Regions from separate parts of the Lysinibacillus sp. JNUCC 51 genome, predicted to be linked through region 2. Evidence: predicted binding sites of a transcription regulator. Region 2 holds the regulator's gene; the other holds the start of a gene.

Region 1 (7,651 bases), 950 kb from region 2:
AATATGGTACAGAAATTGCGATGAACGGGGAAACAAAACCAGATACGCACCAAATTTTTAACTTTAAAACAGATGAAGAATTGATCGATTATATTAAAAATGTTCAATCTTTACGTAATAAATCTGAGACATTACGCAACGGTGATTTTGAAGTTATTACAAATGAAAATGGCCTACTTGTATTTACAAGAACATCTGATAAAGAGAAATGGGTCATCATGGTTAACAACACTAGTAAAACACAACGCGTTGATTTAACACCTGCTCAGCTTGGAGAAGGTAAAATGTTAAATGGTATTTTACACGAAGAAAAAGTTCGTATTAATGAAAAAGACGTGTATCCGGTTATTTTAGATCGTGAAATGGTAGAGATTTATCAAGTTAGAGATGATGAAGGATTAAATGTACCTTATATGGTAGCACTAGGATTAGTATGGGTTATATTCATAGGATTTGTAGTAGTTATTATTAGACGAGGTAAAGTACGACGTAAGGAGCAAGATGCTCAATAATGAAGAGGGGCTGCATCCCTCATTGATTTTACGGGCAGTTAATGCAAGATAAAATGATAATCCCCCTCAACACTTTTTAAGTGCGGAGGGGGTTTTTGTTAAGCTTGATAGCTTTTATTCGTAAAGAAGATGGCAATTGTACCTGGTCCTACGTGTGAGCCGATAGCTGAACCAATCATTGTTACCTGAATGGCTTTTGGTGAAAATTTTTCTTGGATAGAAGCTTTTACTTCGTTGGCAAAGTCCACATCATCACTGTGACTAATACCAATAATTTTCTCTGAAAAATCACCGCCGCGCTCTTGCATTAAATCTAACATGCGAGAGATAGCTTTTTTGCGTCCGCGAGATTTTTCAATCGGCACAAGCTTACCGTCCTCTACATTTAAAATAGGTTTAATGCTAAGGAGTCCTCCTAGAAATGCGCTTGCCTTTGATACACGCCCGCCTTTAGCAAGGTAATCTAAATCCTCTACTGTAAATAAGTGTTCCATTTGTGGAGTAAGTGCTGTAATTTTTGCTTCGAGTTCCTCCAATGAAGCACCTGTATTTCGGAGTCGAACGGCTTCTTCGACTACTAGGCCAAAACCTAGCGAAGCACATTTAGAATCGATGATAGCTAATTTAAGGGAAGGATATTGCTCCTGAACTTGATTGCGAATCATGACCGCCGTATTATAGGTGCCTGATAATTCTGATGAAAAGGCAATATAGATACCTTCCTCTTCATTCTTTGCTAGATTTTCGAAATGCTTGATAAAAAGCTCTGGTGATACTTGGGATGTTTTTGGGCGAGCACCTTGACGAATAGCATCGTAAATTTCTTTGGAATCAATTGAAATGACATCATCATATTCATTATTGTTCAATTGCACTCGTAGTGGAAGAAGTTCAACATTGTTTTCTTCATAGTAAGACTTTGGTAAATCGCATCCACTATCAGTAAAAATTTTCATCATTTGTCCCCCTAATTTAATATTCTATATGAGAAGTTTTCAAATACCTATACTACATAACAGGTGAACAAGTGTCGAGCTTTCACTTTCCACTCTATGTTTCTCTAAACTATTCCTAAATGAAATGTTATATAGATATATTATCATATCGAGTTTCAGTATAATTGCAACTCAGGAATACTGATGTATTTTTAACTTATTTCAGCGGATGTCCAAATATCTGCTGCTGACGCTACGCTTTCGCGCAAAAAAACATCTGTACCTGTCGCTACGCTTTCGGTACAAAAGATATCCGCTGAAAAAGATGAACTCAGTCTAAGAACGCCACGTTCTGTGGCGATGACTGAGTGACCAACATCGTGCTGGCACGAAGCCTCCTGACGCACTATGTCGAGGCATAAGTGATCTTTATTCAATAAGTACCCATTAAATAAAAGATACCCCTGAATAAAGTTAAACTGAAAAGAATGAGCTCATCACTATAACGAGTGGTTGATTTCCGTTCCGACTGGGCGCTTTGTTGTTGCTGTCGCTACGCTTTCGCACAGAGCAAAGCTTCCTGGGGGCGTCCGATGAGCCGCTAATCCCCAAGGAGTCGCTTAGTCTCCACTCCAATCAACTTTCATAGGTTTTAACAAATGTCATCCACAACTTTCGGTGATGAGCTGAATAATAGGAAATCACTACTTCACTAGGATAATTTTAAGCGATCGATGAGTATTTTAGCGATTCCATCGTCATTATTGGTTGTGGTAATTTCATTGGCAATATTTTTTAAAGTAGGAATTCCATTGCCCATTGCTACACCTATGCCGGCGTAATCAATCATTTCTAAGTCGTTATCTTCATCACCGAATGCAATAATACGCTCGCGTGGGATACCTAAATCTTTTGCCACATGGGCGATTCCCACTGCTTTATTTAAACCGCGGCGAACAATTTCTATAATGTGAAGCGGCGCTCCCCAACGACGATGTTCAATGACTTCAGCGTGAACTTCCTGTAAATGATCACGAATAATCATAGAATTTGCTTCATTAGCTTGAATCAGTAAACTAGTTGGGTTATCAAGTAAATGGGTATAGAGATCTCCAAGAGTAATTTTTGGATTCCCCATGTTAAAGATATTTAATATACGTTCATCCTCTGTATGCACGTAAATATCGTCCTTAACCTCTGCGATAATATTTTCGTATTCAAAGCTATTAATGGAGTCGACGACATTATGCACTACGCCTAAATCAATAGGAGTATGCATAGTCTGCCAAGCAGCATTTTTTGGGTGGTGGACGTAAGCACCATTAAAATTCACGATGGGCGTTGTAAGGCCAAGCTCGTGATAATATATATCACTCGCACGATAAGGACGACCAGTAGCAATCATAACTTGATGGCCTTGTTCCTTTGCCTGCAATAATGTTTTTTTAGTTTTGGCTGAAATTTGTTGTTGGTCCGTTAATAACGTACCATCTAAGTCTAAAACGATTAAATGCGGTTTCATAGCTCATTGCCCCTTTCCTATAATTTGAATAGTATCTCTTTGTAAACCATTCGTCAAAATTTTGTCACATCGAGAAAAGTTTGCTAACATAAAGATGAGACAAAAGTTGGGAGTGACAAAGATGATTGTTGAGAAAGAATTGTGGGGGAATATTCCTTTATTACATATACATACAGAAAATATGAATGAAAGAACCCCAGTAGTGATTTTTTTACATGGCTTTATGAGTGCAAAAGAACATAACTTACATTATGCATATCAATTAGTAGGCAGCGGGGTGCGTGTCCTACTACCAGATGCAAAATTACATGGCGACCGTAGTGAAGGCCTATCTGAGATGAAAATGAGCTTACATTTTTGGGATATTGTTTTAAATTCTATTCATGAAGTTGAACAATTATATAATGAATTAAAGAATAAAAAATTATTAGTGAATGATAAAATTGGCGTTGCTGGTACATCAATGGGTGGAATTGTAACATCAGGCTGTTTAAAGCAGTATGATTGGATCAAAACAGCTGCCGTATGTATGGGCGCACCAGGTTTTCTTAAATTAGCAGAGTATCAATTACAGCAATTCGCTAAAAGCGGTGTGGATTTGCCTATGACCGAAGAAGAAGTACATCAAACGAATGAGCTTCTAGCTAAATACGATGTTAGCCTAACACCAGAAAAATTCGCAGGACGACCTGTGATATTTTGGCATGGGGAATTAGATAAAACTGTACCTTTCAATGAAACGTATGATTTTTATTTAACTTTACGCAAATACTATGAAACGAATCCAGAAGACTTAAAATTCTTAGCAAACAAAAGAGCAGGCCATGCTGTATCGCGAGATGGTATGTTAGCAGCAACTGAATGGCTTGCACAGCATTTGGCATAATAAGATGCATCTGCTATGATTAAGTTAACACTGTGACGGAAGGAGAAATACAGATGGATCAAGATATGAAAGACAGCATGTTAGGTGCATTAGAAAATGTAATTGACCCTGAGCTTGGTATTGATATCGTCAACTTAGGTTTAGTATATGATGTAGAGTTAGATGAAGAAGGTGTAGCAACTGTTACAATGACATTAACTTCTATGGGCTGCCCACTTGGACCTGTTATTGTTGATCAAGTAAATACAGCTTTAGGTGAGCTTCCTGAGGTAAAAAGTACAAATGTCAACATTGTATGGAATCCACCTTGGTCAAAAGATAAAATGTCACGCTATGCAAAAATGGCATTAGGTGTACGCTAAGTCCACTTAAAGCACGATAAAAAATCCCCGCTTGCAACAGTAAGCGGGGATTTTGCGTGTAAAGAATTAATCGATACGACATATTTGTAACGGACAATTCTCACAGGCGATTTCATCCTTTAAAAATTGTAGGTCGTGAATTGTAATATAACCTTTTTCGAAGGATATGATATTGTGGTTCTTCAAGTCATTAAGCATGCGATTAATCATCTCTCGACTCGTCGCACATAAATTAGCGATTTCTGTATTTGTTAATGGTAGGTCAATATAGATAGTATCATTTTCTAAAGGCTTACCATAAGTATTCGAAAGGCGAATGAGTGTTGAAAATAAAGCGCCCTTTTTACCATTTAAAATCAAATCACGTAAACGACTTTGATGCTTTAAATTTTCTGTTTGCAACCACTTCATATATTCCACCATTAAATCTGGTTGTTCCACTAGTAAAAGTTCCAATGATTCACGGCTTAGTACATATAAACTAGAGGGTTCTAAAACTTTAGCAGTCATGGAATTGTAAGTAAGGTTACAAAATAATGAGCCTTCTCCAATAATACTGTCTGGACCACAAATACGAATGGTTAATTCCTTTCCATTCTCCGTTTCCTGACTAATTGAGATAGTTCCTGTTTTTATATAATATATTTCTTTCGCACGTTCGCCCTCTAAAAAAATTTTACTACCCTTATTCACTTTAATAAAAACACCGTGCTTTTGAAAAAGATCGTGAAATTTTTCTTGTATATTATCCTTTATAACCATATCTCCAACACATCGCTTTCTTTTTGTAAAAATGTCTTATTATTACAAAAGGATGATGAACAATTTTCGATACTAAAACTAACATAGTTCTATTATAACGTAATTTTCCAGTTATAAGGGAAGAAATTTTAGGACTAATTCTTTGCGAAGGTTTGTCGTATGTTGTAAAATAAAGTTAGTCAAAAAAGGTCAAACATTTTTTTGTGAAAAACAGAATGGCAAACGGGATTCCGCTTAACATTATTGAAAAGGAGTGCTAAATATGCAATTTCAACAAACTAATGATAAAAAACCATTAGAACAATTTGGACGTAATTTAATTGAAGAAGTAAAAAACGGCAAAATGGACCCGGTAATCGGTCGTGATGAAGAAATTCGTAATGTTATTCGTATTTTAACACGCAAAACGAAAAATAATCCTGTCTTAATAGGTGAGCCGGGGGTAGGTAAAACAGCAATTGTAGAAGGGTTAGCCCAACGTATCGTAAAAGGCGATGTGCCTGAGGGATTAAAAGATTGCATATTGTATGAGTTGGATATGAGTGCCTTAATAGCAGGGGCTAGTTATCGTGGACAATTTGAAGAGCGCTTAAAGGGTGTTTTAAAAGAGGTAAAAGACTCAGAGGGGCGTATCATTTTATTTATCGATGAAATTCATACAATTGTTGGTGCAGGTAAAACGGATGGTGCCATGGACGCGGGGAATATGTTAAAGCCAATGCTTGCACGAGGTGAGCTACATTGTATCGGGGCTACGACATTAGATGAATACCGTATGTATATTGAAAAAGATCCTGCTTTAGAGCGTCGTTTCCAACAAGTACTTGTACGTGAGCCATCTATTGAAGATACAGTTTCCATTTTACGTGGCTTGAAAGAGCGCTTTGAGTTACATCATGCGGTACGTATTCATGACCGTGCGATTGTAGCGGCAGCAGAACTTTCAAATCGCTATATTACTGAGCGTTTCCTGCCAGATAAGGCCATCGATTTAATCGATGAAGCATGTGCGATGATTCGAACAGAAATTGATTCCATGCCGCAGGAATTGGATGCAGTTACACGACGTATTATGCAGCTCGAAATTGAGGAGCAAGCACTACGTAAGGAAAAGGACGAGGCAAGTAAAAAGCGTCTAGAGCAACTCAGTGAAGAATTAACAAAGCTGAAAGAATCCTCTGAGGGCATGCGCAAACAATGGGAAACCGAAAAAGAAGCGTTACATGGCATTCAGAAAAAACGTGAAAAACTTGATAAATACCGCCGTGACTTAGATGAAGCAGAAAGTAAGTATGATTTAAATAAAGCAGCCGAACTACGACATGGGAAAATTCCTACACTTGAAAAAGAAATTCAAGAGATGGAAAAACAATTAGAGAATGCTACGGAATCACGTATTTTACGTGAAGAGGTAACTGCTGAAGAAATCGCATCTATCGTTTCACGTTGGACAGGAATACCAGTGACGAAACTAGTAGAAGGTGAGCGTGAAAAATTATTGCGCTTGAAAGAAACATTGCATGAACGTGTAGTCGGACAAGATAATGCTGTACAGCTTGTTACAGAAGCGGTATGGCGTGCTCGAGCTGGTATCAAAGACCCGCATAGACCAATTGGTAGCTTTTTATTCCTAGGGCCAACAGGTGTTGGTAAAACAGAACTTGCGAAGGCACTAGCGGCACAACTGTTTGATTCTGAGGATCATTTTATTCGTATTGATATGAGTGAATATATGGAGAAGCATAGTGTATCACGTCTTGTAGGGGCACCTCCAGGCTATGTTGGCTATGAAGAAGGTGGGCAATTAACAGAAGCTGTTCGTCGAAATCCATATTCAGTTGTATTATTAGATGAAATTGAAAAAGCCCACCCTGATGTTGCGAATATTTTACTGCAAATTTTAGATGATGGACGCATTACTGATAGCCAAGGTCGTATGGTAAACTTTACGAACACGGTGGTCATTTTAACTTCTAACATTGGCTCAAGCTATTTAATGGAAGCAAAAGAAGACGATGCAGCAGTGGAGGATTTAGTAATGGCTGCGCTGCGTCAACATTTTAAACCAGAGCTGTTAAATCGTATGGATGATATTATTATGTTCCATGCACTATCAGATGAGCACTTTACAGCGATTGCTTGGAAATATGTCGAACAGCTTGTCAAACGAGTTGCAGAGCAAGATATTTCTTTACAAGTAGAACAAAATGTAATTGATTGGGTTGTAGAACAAGGAGCAGATGCTCAGTTTGGCGCACGACCACTAAAACGCTTCGTGCAACGTTATATTGAAACTGCGGTTGCGAAAGAATTGCTTCGAGGTGAAGTATTACCAGGAGAAACATTGCACATTAGAATGCATGATGGTCAATGTATTGTTGAAAAATAACAAAAAAACCTGTTCCGCATTGAGCGAAACAGGTTTTTTCTAGTTGAATTAATGATTGTCTGCAGCTTCTGGAGTTGACTCGTTTGGAATAACCGCACCGATAATGAAAACAAGAATTGTAAATACAACTGATGTTACAACAGCAGTTTGGAAATCAAAATCTACACCAAGTACAGAGCTTACTACGTAGTTTAACATTGAAACTAGTAGGAATGACCAAAAGAATGTTACGATATATTGCATTAATTTCACCTCAACCGAACTTTTTTATATCATAAAGTTT
Region 2 (7,651 bases):
GAAGTCGAATGTTTTTCCATGTACTCAGACATATCAACGCGAATCATTGCGTCCTCATCACCAAACATAACCTCAGCTAGTGCTCTAGCAAGCTCTGTTTTACCAACCCCAGTAGGGCCTAAGAAAATAAATGAGCCAATTGGTCGTTTCGGATCTTTCAAACCAGCTCTCGCACGACGAATTGCGCGAGAAATTGCCTCTACTGCTTCTCCTTGACCTACAACTCGTTTGTGTAACTCTTCTTCAAGCTGTAATAACTTAGAAGATTCTTCTGAAGCAATTTTCGATACTGGAATTCCAGTCCACATAGATACTACCGCTGCTACATCATCTACTGTAACTTTTGACTCGGCTTTACCCTGTTCTTCCTTCCAATTTTTTCTCGTAGTTTCAATTTCATCTTTTAGCTTTTGTTCTGTATCTCTTAATGACGCTGCCTTCTCAAACTCTTGACCTGAGACAGCTGCATTCTTTTCAGAGCGCACATTTTCAAGCTTATCTTCTAGTGCCTTTAAGTTTGGTGGCACTGCAAATGAACGTAAACGTACTTTAGAACCTGCTTCATCAATTAAGTCAATCGCCTTATCTGGTAAGAAACGATCAGAAATATATCGATCACTCATTTTTGCTGCCGCTTCAATTGCTTCATCTGTGATTTTCACACGGTGATGTGCTTCATAACGATCACGTAAGCCTTGAATAATTTGAATCGCTTCTTCTACAGTTGGCTCATCAACTTGAATTGGTTGGAAACGACGCTCTAATGCCGCATCCTTCTCAATATATTTGCGATACTCATCTAGTGTCGTTGCGCCAATACATTGAAGCTCGCCACGTGCTAAAGATGGTTTTAAAATATTTGATGCATCAATGGCACCTTCTGCACCACCTGCACCGATCAATGTATGCAATTCATCGATGAATAAAATAACATTACCCGCTTGGCGAATTTCATCCATTACTTTTTTCAAACGGTCCTCAAATTCACCACGATATTTTGTTCCAGCAACAACTGTCCCCATATCAAGTGTCATAACACGTTTATCACGAAGAATTTCTGGCACTTCATTATTAATAATTTGCTGTGCTAAGCCTTCAGCAATTGCTGTTTTACCAACACCAGGCTCCCCGATTAATACAGGATTATTTTTTGTACGACGTGACAGAACTTCAATAACACGTGTAATTTCTTTGCTTCGACCAATAACTGGATCTAAAGTGCCTTCACGAGCAATTTGCGTTAAATCACGCGCAAGGCTATCTAGTGTTGGTGTATTGGCAGCCTGTGCAGCTTGTTGACCAGATTGAGCATTATCATTATTCCCTAATAACAATAGCACTTGCTGACGAGCCTTATTCAATCCGACACCAGCATTATTTAATACACGGGCCGCTATACCTTCACCTTCACGAATAAGCGCTAATAGTAAATGCTCTGTGCCGATATAGGAATGACCTAATTTACGTGATTCATCGACCGATAGTTCAATTACCTTTTTAGCTCGAGGTGTGTAGTGGACAATTGGACCAACATCCTCTTTACCTTTCCCTACAAGCTCCTCAATACCTGATTCAATCATTTGAGGACTAATATCAATGGCTTCTAATGCTTTTGCAGCAATACCGCCACCTTCACGGATAAGCCCTAATAGAATATGCTCTGTTCCAATTGATTCGTGTTTCCAACGAATTGCTTCCTCTTGTGCAAGCTGTAATACTTTTTGCGCGCGTTGTGTAAAACGATTAAACATCAAATGAATCCTCTCCTTTTCCCCGAATAATAGGCTTACTCATATTTTCTCGAGATAGTGCATCACGAAGCATTTCTGCTCGTACGCGATCTCGCTCCGTAGGTGGCAAAACGTCACCTGCGTAATTCTGTAAAAATCCAGGTTGCATACTTACTACACATTCGTTTAATTTAGTCGCTTTAATACCTTCAATTAACTGTAAATCTACTCCTAAACGAACATTAGATAGACAGGTAGCTGCTTCCTCACTCGTTAAAATTCGAGCATTTGTTAATGTTCCTAAAGCACGGTATACACGGTCTTCTAAGGCAAGCTCTGCTTTTTCCATTAACTTACCTCTTGCATGCCGTTCTTTTTGAATTATTTTTTCAGCGACGCTTTGGATATCCGCTAAAATATCATCCTCTGTTTTCCCTAGTGTAATCTGATTTGACACTTGGTAAACATTCCCTATATTTTCGCTACCCTCCCCATATATTCCTCTTACCGTCATGCCTAATCGTGTCATTGCATTAATGATTTGATTCATCTGACTCGTAAGTGTAAGGGCTGGCAGGTGCATCATGACGGATGCTCGTAAACCAGTACCAATATTTGTTGGACAACTCGTTAAATAACCAAATGTATCTCGAAATGCGTAAGGCAAAGCTTTCTCTAAGATACGATCAATTTTATTGGCCTGCTCGTATGCCTTTTGAAGTTGAAAACTCGCTGTCATACATTGAATGCGTAAATGGTCTTCTTCGTTCACCATAATGCTAGTTGATTCGTCATCAGATAAGAGCATGGAGCCAACTCGCTCTTTTTTTGCAAGCTGAGGACTAATCAGGTGCTTTTCCACAAGTATTTGACGCTGTAAAGACGTTAAGTCTTTAATAGCAAAATATGAATAATTTTCTCGAAGTTCTGTACTATCCTTGATTGCATGTGTAACTGCCTGTTCCACCTGTAATGCTTCATCCTCTGTAAAGGCTAACGGAAAACGATAACCATCTAAATTTCGAGCAAGGCGGATGCGTGTACTTATGACAATATCTGAATAATCATCCTCTACACTCATCCATATTGGTGTAGCACGTTCTAAAAACGACTCAATCATCACGACACATCACCACCTTCAAATTGTAGCTGCTTCTCAAGTTCCTTCGCTTCATCACGAAGCTTTGCTGCCTCTTCAAATTGTTCTTCATCTACAGCAGCCTTCATACGTTTACGAATGTCTTCGATTTGCTTTTTAATGACATACACATTATTTCGAGCACCGGGCATTTTCCCTATATGTTGAGGACCAGCCTGTATACGGTTAAAGAGCTTTGGTAAGTGCTCGCTAAAGGTGTCGTAACAGCTAGGGCATCCAAATTTACCTTCTTTTAAAAATTGTTTATACGTAAATCCACATTGTGGACATGTTTGCGGTTGTGGTGCCTGCTGTTTTTCACCCACTTGTTGTTGCTGCCATGTTGGGGAGCCAAACCAATTGGATAATAGCTGTTGAATAGATATTGGCTCTTGCTTAAATTCAGCATGAAATGGATTGAACTGCGAGGCGCAGACGTCACAATAATGGTGCTCCACCTTTTGACCACTTTGAACTTGTGTTACGGTAACTGTCGCATTACGCTGCTTACAATGTTCGCATATCATTTCCATCACCTCTTTTATTTTTGCTGTTCATATTTAATCGTTGTTAGCATCGCTCTTAAAATTTTTGATCGAATGTTGTCCCGTAACGGGAGTTGCAAATCGATAGTTGAGCGATCAACTGCTGCTAACATTATTTTCGCTTCTCGCTTTGAAATTACCTGCTCATCAATTAGTCGATAAACTAAATCTTCTGCCATTATTTGCGATGCACCACCTTCTATTTGCCTGAGGACATCGTCGATTAGATCAATTTGTGAATTCGCGCGGACACGTAAAATTCGAATGTATCCACCACCACCACGTTTGCTTTCAACAAGGTAACCTCGTTCGGCAGTAAATCTTGTATTAATTACATAATTTATTTGTGAGGGCACGCATTGAAATTTATCTGCGATTTCACTACGTTTTATTTCAATATGCCCTTCTCCACCTAATTCAAGTACTTGCTTTAAGTAGCCTTCTATGATGTCTGATATATTACGCATTTTAGGAATACACCTCGCTTACTTCACTGACTTTGACTATCTTTGACTTTCTTTGAGTATATTATACAAAACGCTTGAAAATAATTGCAATTAATTCGCACACAGAAAAATTAAAGTGTCCAACCCTTAGCTATAAGATACCCTTTTCAGCAATAGAAAAAACGCAAGCATATGCAATTAGCATATACTTGCGTCTATAAAAATTATACCCATCGACCAACAATTGGATAACGCCAAGACTCATCAGATAGAGCCTTCACAATACCGATAATCGGCGCAATAAAATACATAATACCAAAAACAATCAAGAACGGTATACCAATAAGCAGGAAGCTTAAAATACCCGAAATTGTAAGTAATACCACCATGACAACTTGGAACAATAAGGCTTGCACAGAAATACTCTTTACCTCTTCATCCGAGCTAATTAAGAAAAATATAATTGGTACTAACCATGGCGCAAAAAACGCACTTGCGTGTATGATTACCTTAGACCATTTTGTTTCCATTTATATCAACCCTTCCATTTAATTTTTTATTTTATGTACTACTATTTACGGACCTATCCCTTAAATAGTTTCAAATATAAATTGCATTTTAAAATTTTTTTGAAAGGCATGTGATACTCTATGGAATTTAATAACAAACTTGCAAATGAATACGAAAAAGGTATTCGTCGCACGCTACCTAGCTATGATGCAATGCTACGTTTAACACAAACCTTTTACCAATCTGAGTTACATGAAAAAGCTGAATTTTTAGTAGTTGGTTCAGGGATCGGCAATGAAATATTACAGCTCGCTGAGGAAAGACCTCATTGGTCATTTGTTGGCATAGATCCGTCAGAAGCGATGCTACAAATAGCCGGTGAACGTTTAAAATCCCTACCTAATAATATTTCTTTATATCAAGGAACTATACTCGATACTAAGCTACCTACAGTGAAGTTTGATGCAGCAAGCTGTGTATTAGTGCTTCACTTTATTCAAGATAATCAAGAGAAGCTTGCAACATTAAAAGAAATAGCGAATAATTTAAAGCCTGGTGCCCCATTTGTCCTCGTATCAAAATACGGGCAACCCGGTTCCTTAGAAACTGAGCTACAATTTGATTTATGGCGTGCTTATTGGCTACAGCATACAAAGCTAACACCATCAGACGTAGCGGAGATGGAGAAATCCATCCGTTCTCTTTCTTTTATGCCTGAAGAGGACATTTTATCACTACTACAGCAGGCAGGCTTTACAAAACCATCTAGATTCTTTGCGACTACTTTATTTGGTGGTTGGATATGTTATAAAGAAAGTTTTTTGTGAAAATATATATACCTGTTAGGATAGAATTAACAGAATTGAGGTGAATGCCGTGATACGTACAATTGGAATTACAAAAGACCAAAAGCTTATAAAAGATTTTCCGCTTGAAGATATACACAAAAACGAATTTGAATGGTACTGGGTCGATTTTAATTGTCCGACTGAAGAAGAAGAACTACTTTTAGATACATTTTTTCATTTCCATCCACTCGCTATAGAAGATTGTTTAATGCGTTTACAGCGGCCAAAGCTCGATTTTTATGATGATTTCCATTTCTTTGTTATCCAAAGAGTTAACGAAGAACTAACAGCTGAGGAAGTAAACATTTTTGTTTCTAATAAATTTATTGTTACATTTCATAAAAACGTAGCACCGGAAATAGATCGAGTACAAATGATGTTAGAAAAACAGCCAAAGAACTGGGAACGTGGCACAATATATTTAACATACCAGGTAATCGATAAAATCGTTGATAGCTATTTCCCACTTGCTTATAAGATTGAGGATCATTTAAATGCACTAGAAGATGAGCTTACCTATCAAAGCAATCTCAACGCTATGAAAATCGTGTTTGAATTCCGTAGTGATTTGCTTGATCTACGACGCACCATTTTACCGATGCGTGATCTATTATATCGTATCCTAAACTCTTACCGATTCTCACTTAAGAAATCCGAACGAGCTTATTTCGGAGATATTTACGATCATCTGCTTAAACTCACAGAAATGATCGAATCAAACCGGGAACTTACTGCTGATATGCGTGATAGCTATATGGCGATGAGCTCTAGTCGCATGAATGGCATCATGATGACCTTAACAATTGTTTCAACAATCTTTATTCCTCTAACATTTATTGCCGGTGTTTATGGAATGAATTTTGAATATATGCCAGAGCTACATGGAAGATTTAGCTACTTTATCGTACTCGGAATTATGATTTTTATCGCTTTATTTATGCTGGCAGTCTTTAAGCTTAAAGGCTGGTTCAGTTTATTTAAACCTTAAAAGCGAAAGTTTATTGCTATAATAATTCATTTAGGACCATCCTCACAAATGACGGGAAAAGCCGTTCACTCGGAGCGGAATGCTAAAGGCACCTTAGAGTTTTTCTAAGGTGCTTTTTTACTGTCAGTAAGGACCACGATCATCAATTTTATCTTCGCCTTGCTGAGGAAATAAAAAGTATGCGAGTACCCCAGATACTAATGTTGCACTAATAGTAATTAATAGTTGATCTAAGTCGGGTACTTCAGCATAGTAGTTTCGTAACATGTAAACCGATCCAATTGCTACAATTACCATAACCGGAATTACAAATTTGAAACGCTTCTTCTCCATAATAAATACCTCCTCAAAACTATTGTTACGTTCAATCTAAACAGTTCGTATTTTACAGGTTTCCTATTTCAAATTCAATTTACCTATTACCTTTTTAATAGTCTATTTCATGACTTTTAATCGACAATCCTCTATAATGCCTATAAAAAAATTAAGAAATAAACTAAAATTTTAACCAAATTCACTACAAAAAATAGTAGAATAGACTAAATACCATATATTTCGAAAAATTAACAAACTAAGCAATTCGATTTTTTTATATACTTACTATGCATTTATAAAGAATGGAGCAAACAACAATGAGTTGGTTTACAAAAAAGAACGATTCTAGCTACTCAATTACATTAGCACCTGAAAATTATAAGAACGATGTACAATTGGATGTATCAAACAATCCAAGACTTCAAAAACAGTTGCAGCTTCTAGATTTAACAATTGAGGATTTAGCCATCATTAAACAACTACAGCCTTTAGCTAAGGATTTAGTCCCTGAAATGGTGGATCAATTTTATGCAGCTATTAGTTTGAGCCAAGATTTGTTAGACATTATAAACAGAACGTCACAAATCGATCGTTTAAAAGTTACTTTACATAAACATTTGAGTGATATTTTCGAAAGTAATATTAATAACTCTTATATTGATGAACGGAAGGCCATTGCTGAAACCCATGTTCGAATTGGTCTACAATCGAAGTGGTATATCGCCTCATTCCAATCATTAACAACGACATTTACACGCTTTACAAATGATTTAGATATGTCGAAGCATGATGCAATACGTGCTATCAATGCCTTCTGCAAAATCATTAACTTCGAGCAACAGCTTGTAATCGAAGCCTATGAAAGAGAAGAGGAACGCATTCGCTCAGCAGCTGATGACACAAAACATGCACTTGTTACTACCATTCAAAAAACGGCAGAGGAACTCAATGGGATTAGTGAAGAAACAGCAGCTTCTTTATTAGTCATTTCTTCTCAAACGGACGATATCGCAGTAGCTACTAAACAAGGATTAACCTTCGTTGCTGATACACAAGAAAAATCCAGACGTGGACAGCAGCAGCTACAAGATCAAAATGATTTAATACAGGTTATTTTGCAAAGTGTAAACA

What was found. The regulator CtsR, encoded in region 2, represses protease genes until heat stress. The targets are predictions, from matches to a motif close to ATGGTCAATAAAGGTCAAACA.
Region 1: a site for CtsR is predicted at 5,155-5,175, ahead of JNUCC51_RS07935 (ATP-dependent Clp protease ATP-binding subunit). Genes of this name have one in related genera too.

The regions. Positions count from the first base shown of each region.
Region 1 covers NZ_CP065545.1:1,585,670-1,593,320, reverse strand. Annotated here, with positions in the region: gene JNUCC51_RS07965 (alpha-amylase family glycosyl hydrolase) at 1-512, shown strand, start outside; gene JNUCC51_RS07960 (DegV family protein) at 611-1,468, opposite strand; gene JNUCC51_RS07955 (Cof-type HAD-IIB family hydrolase) at 2,160-2,969, opposite strand; gene JNUCC51_RS07950 (prolyl oligopeptidase family serine peptidase) at 3,091-3,855, shown strand; gene JNUCC51_RS07945 (metal-sulfur cluster assembly factor) at 3,909-4,217, shown strand; gene JNUCC51_RS07940 (Crp/Fnr family transcriptional regulator) at 4,284-4,979, opposite strand; gene JNUCC51_RS07935 (ATP-dependent Clp protease ATP-binding subunit) at 5,242-7,368, shown strand; gene JNUCC51_RS07930 (YjzD family protein) at 7,417-7,611, opposite strand.
Region 2 covers NZ_CP065545.1:2,538,795-2,546,445, reverse strand. Annotated here, with positions in the region: gene JNUCC51_RS12210 (ATP-dependent Clp protease ATP-binding subunit) at 1-1,754, opposite strand, end outside; gene mcsB (protein-arginine kinase McsB) at 1,744-2,853, opposite strand; gene JNUCC51_RS12200 (UvrB/UvrC motif-containing protein) at 2,850-3,395, opposite strand; gene JNUCC51_RS12195 (CtsR family transcriptional regulator) at 3,410-3,880, opposite strand; gene JNUCC51_RS12190 (DUF4870 domain-containing protein) at 4,084-4,389, opposite strand; gene JNUCC51_RS12185 (class I SAM-dependent methyltransferase) at 4,510-5,196, shown strand; gene corA (magnesium/cobalt transporter CorA) at 5,246-6,205, shown strand; gene JNUCC51_RS12175 (hypothetical protein) at 6,329-6,538, opposite strand; gene JNUCC51_RS12170 (globin-coupled sensor protein) at 6,838-7,651, shown strand, end outside.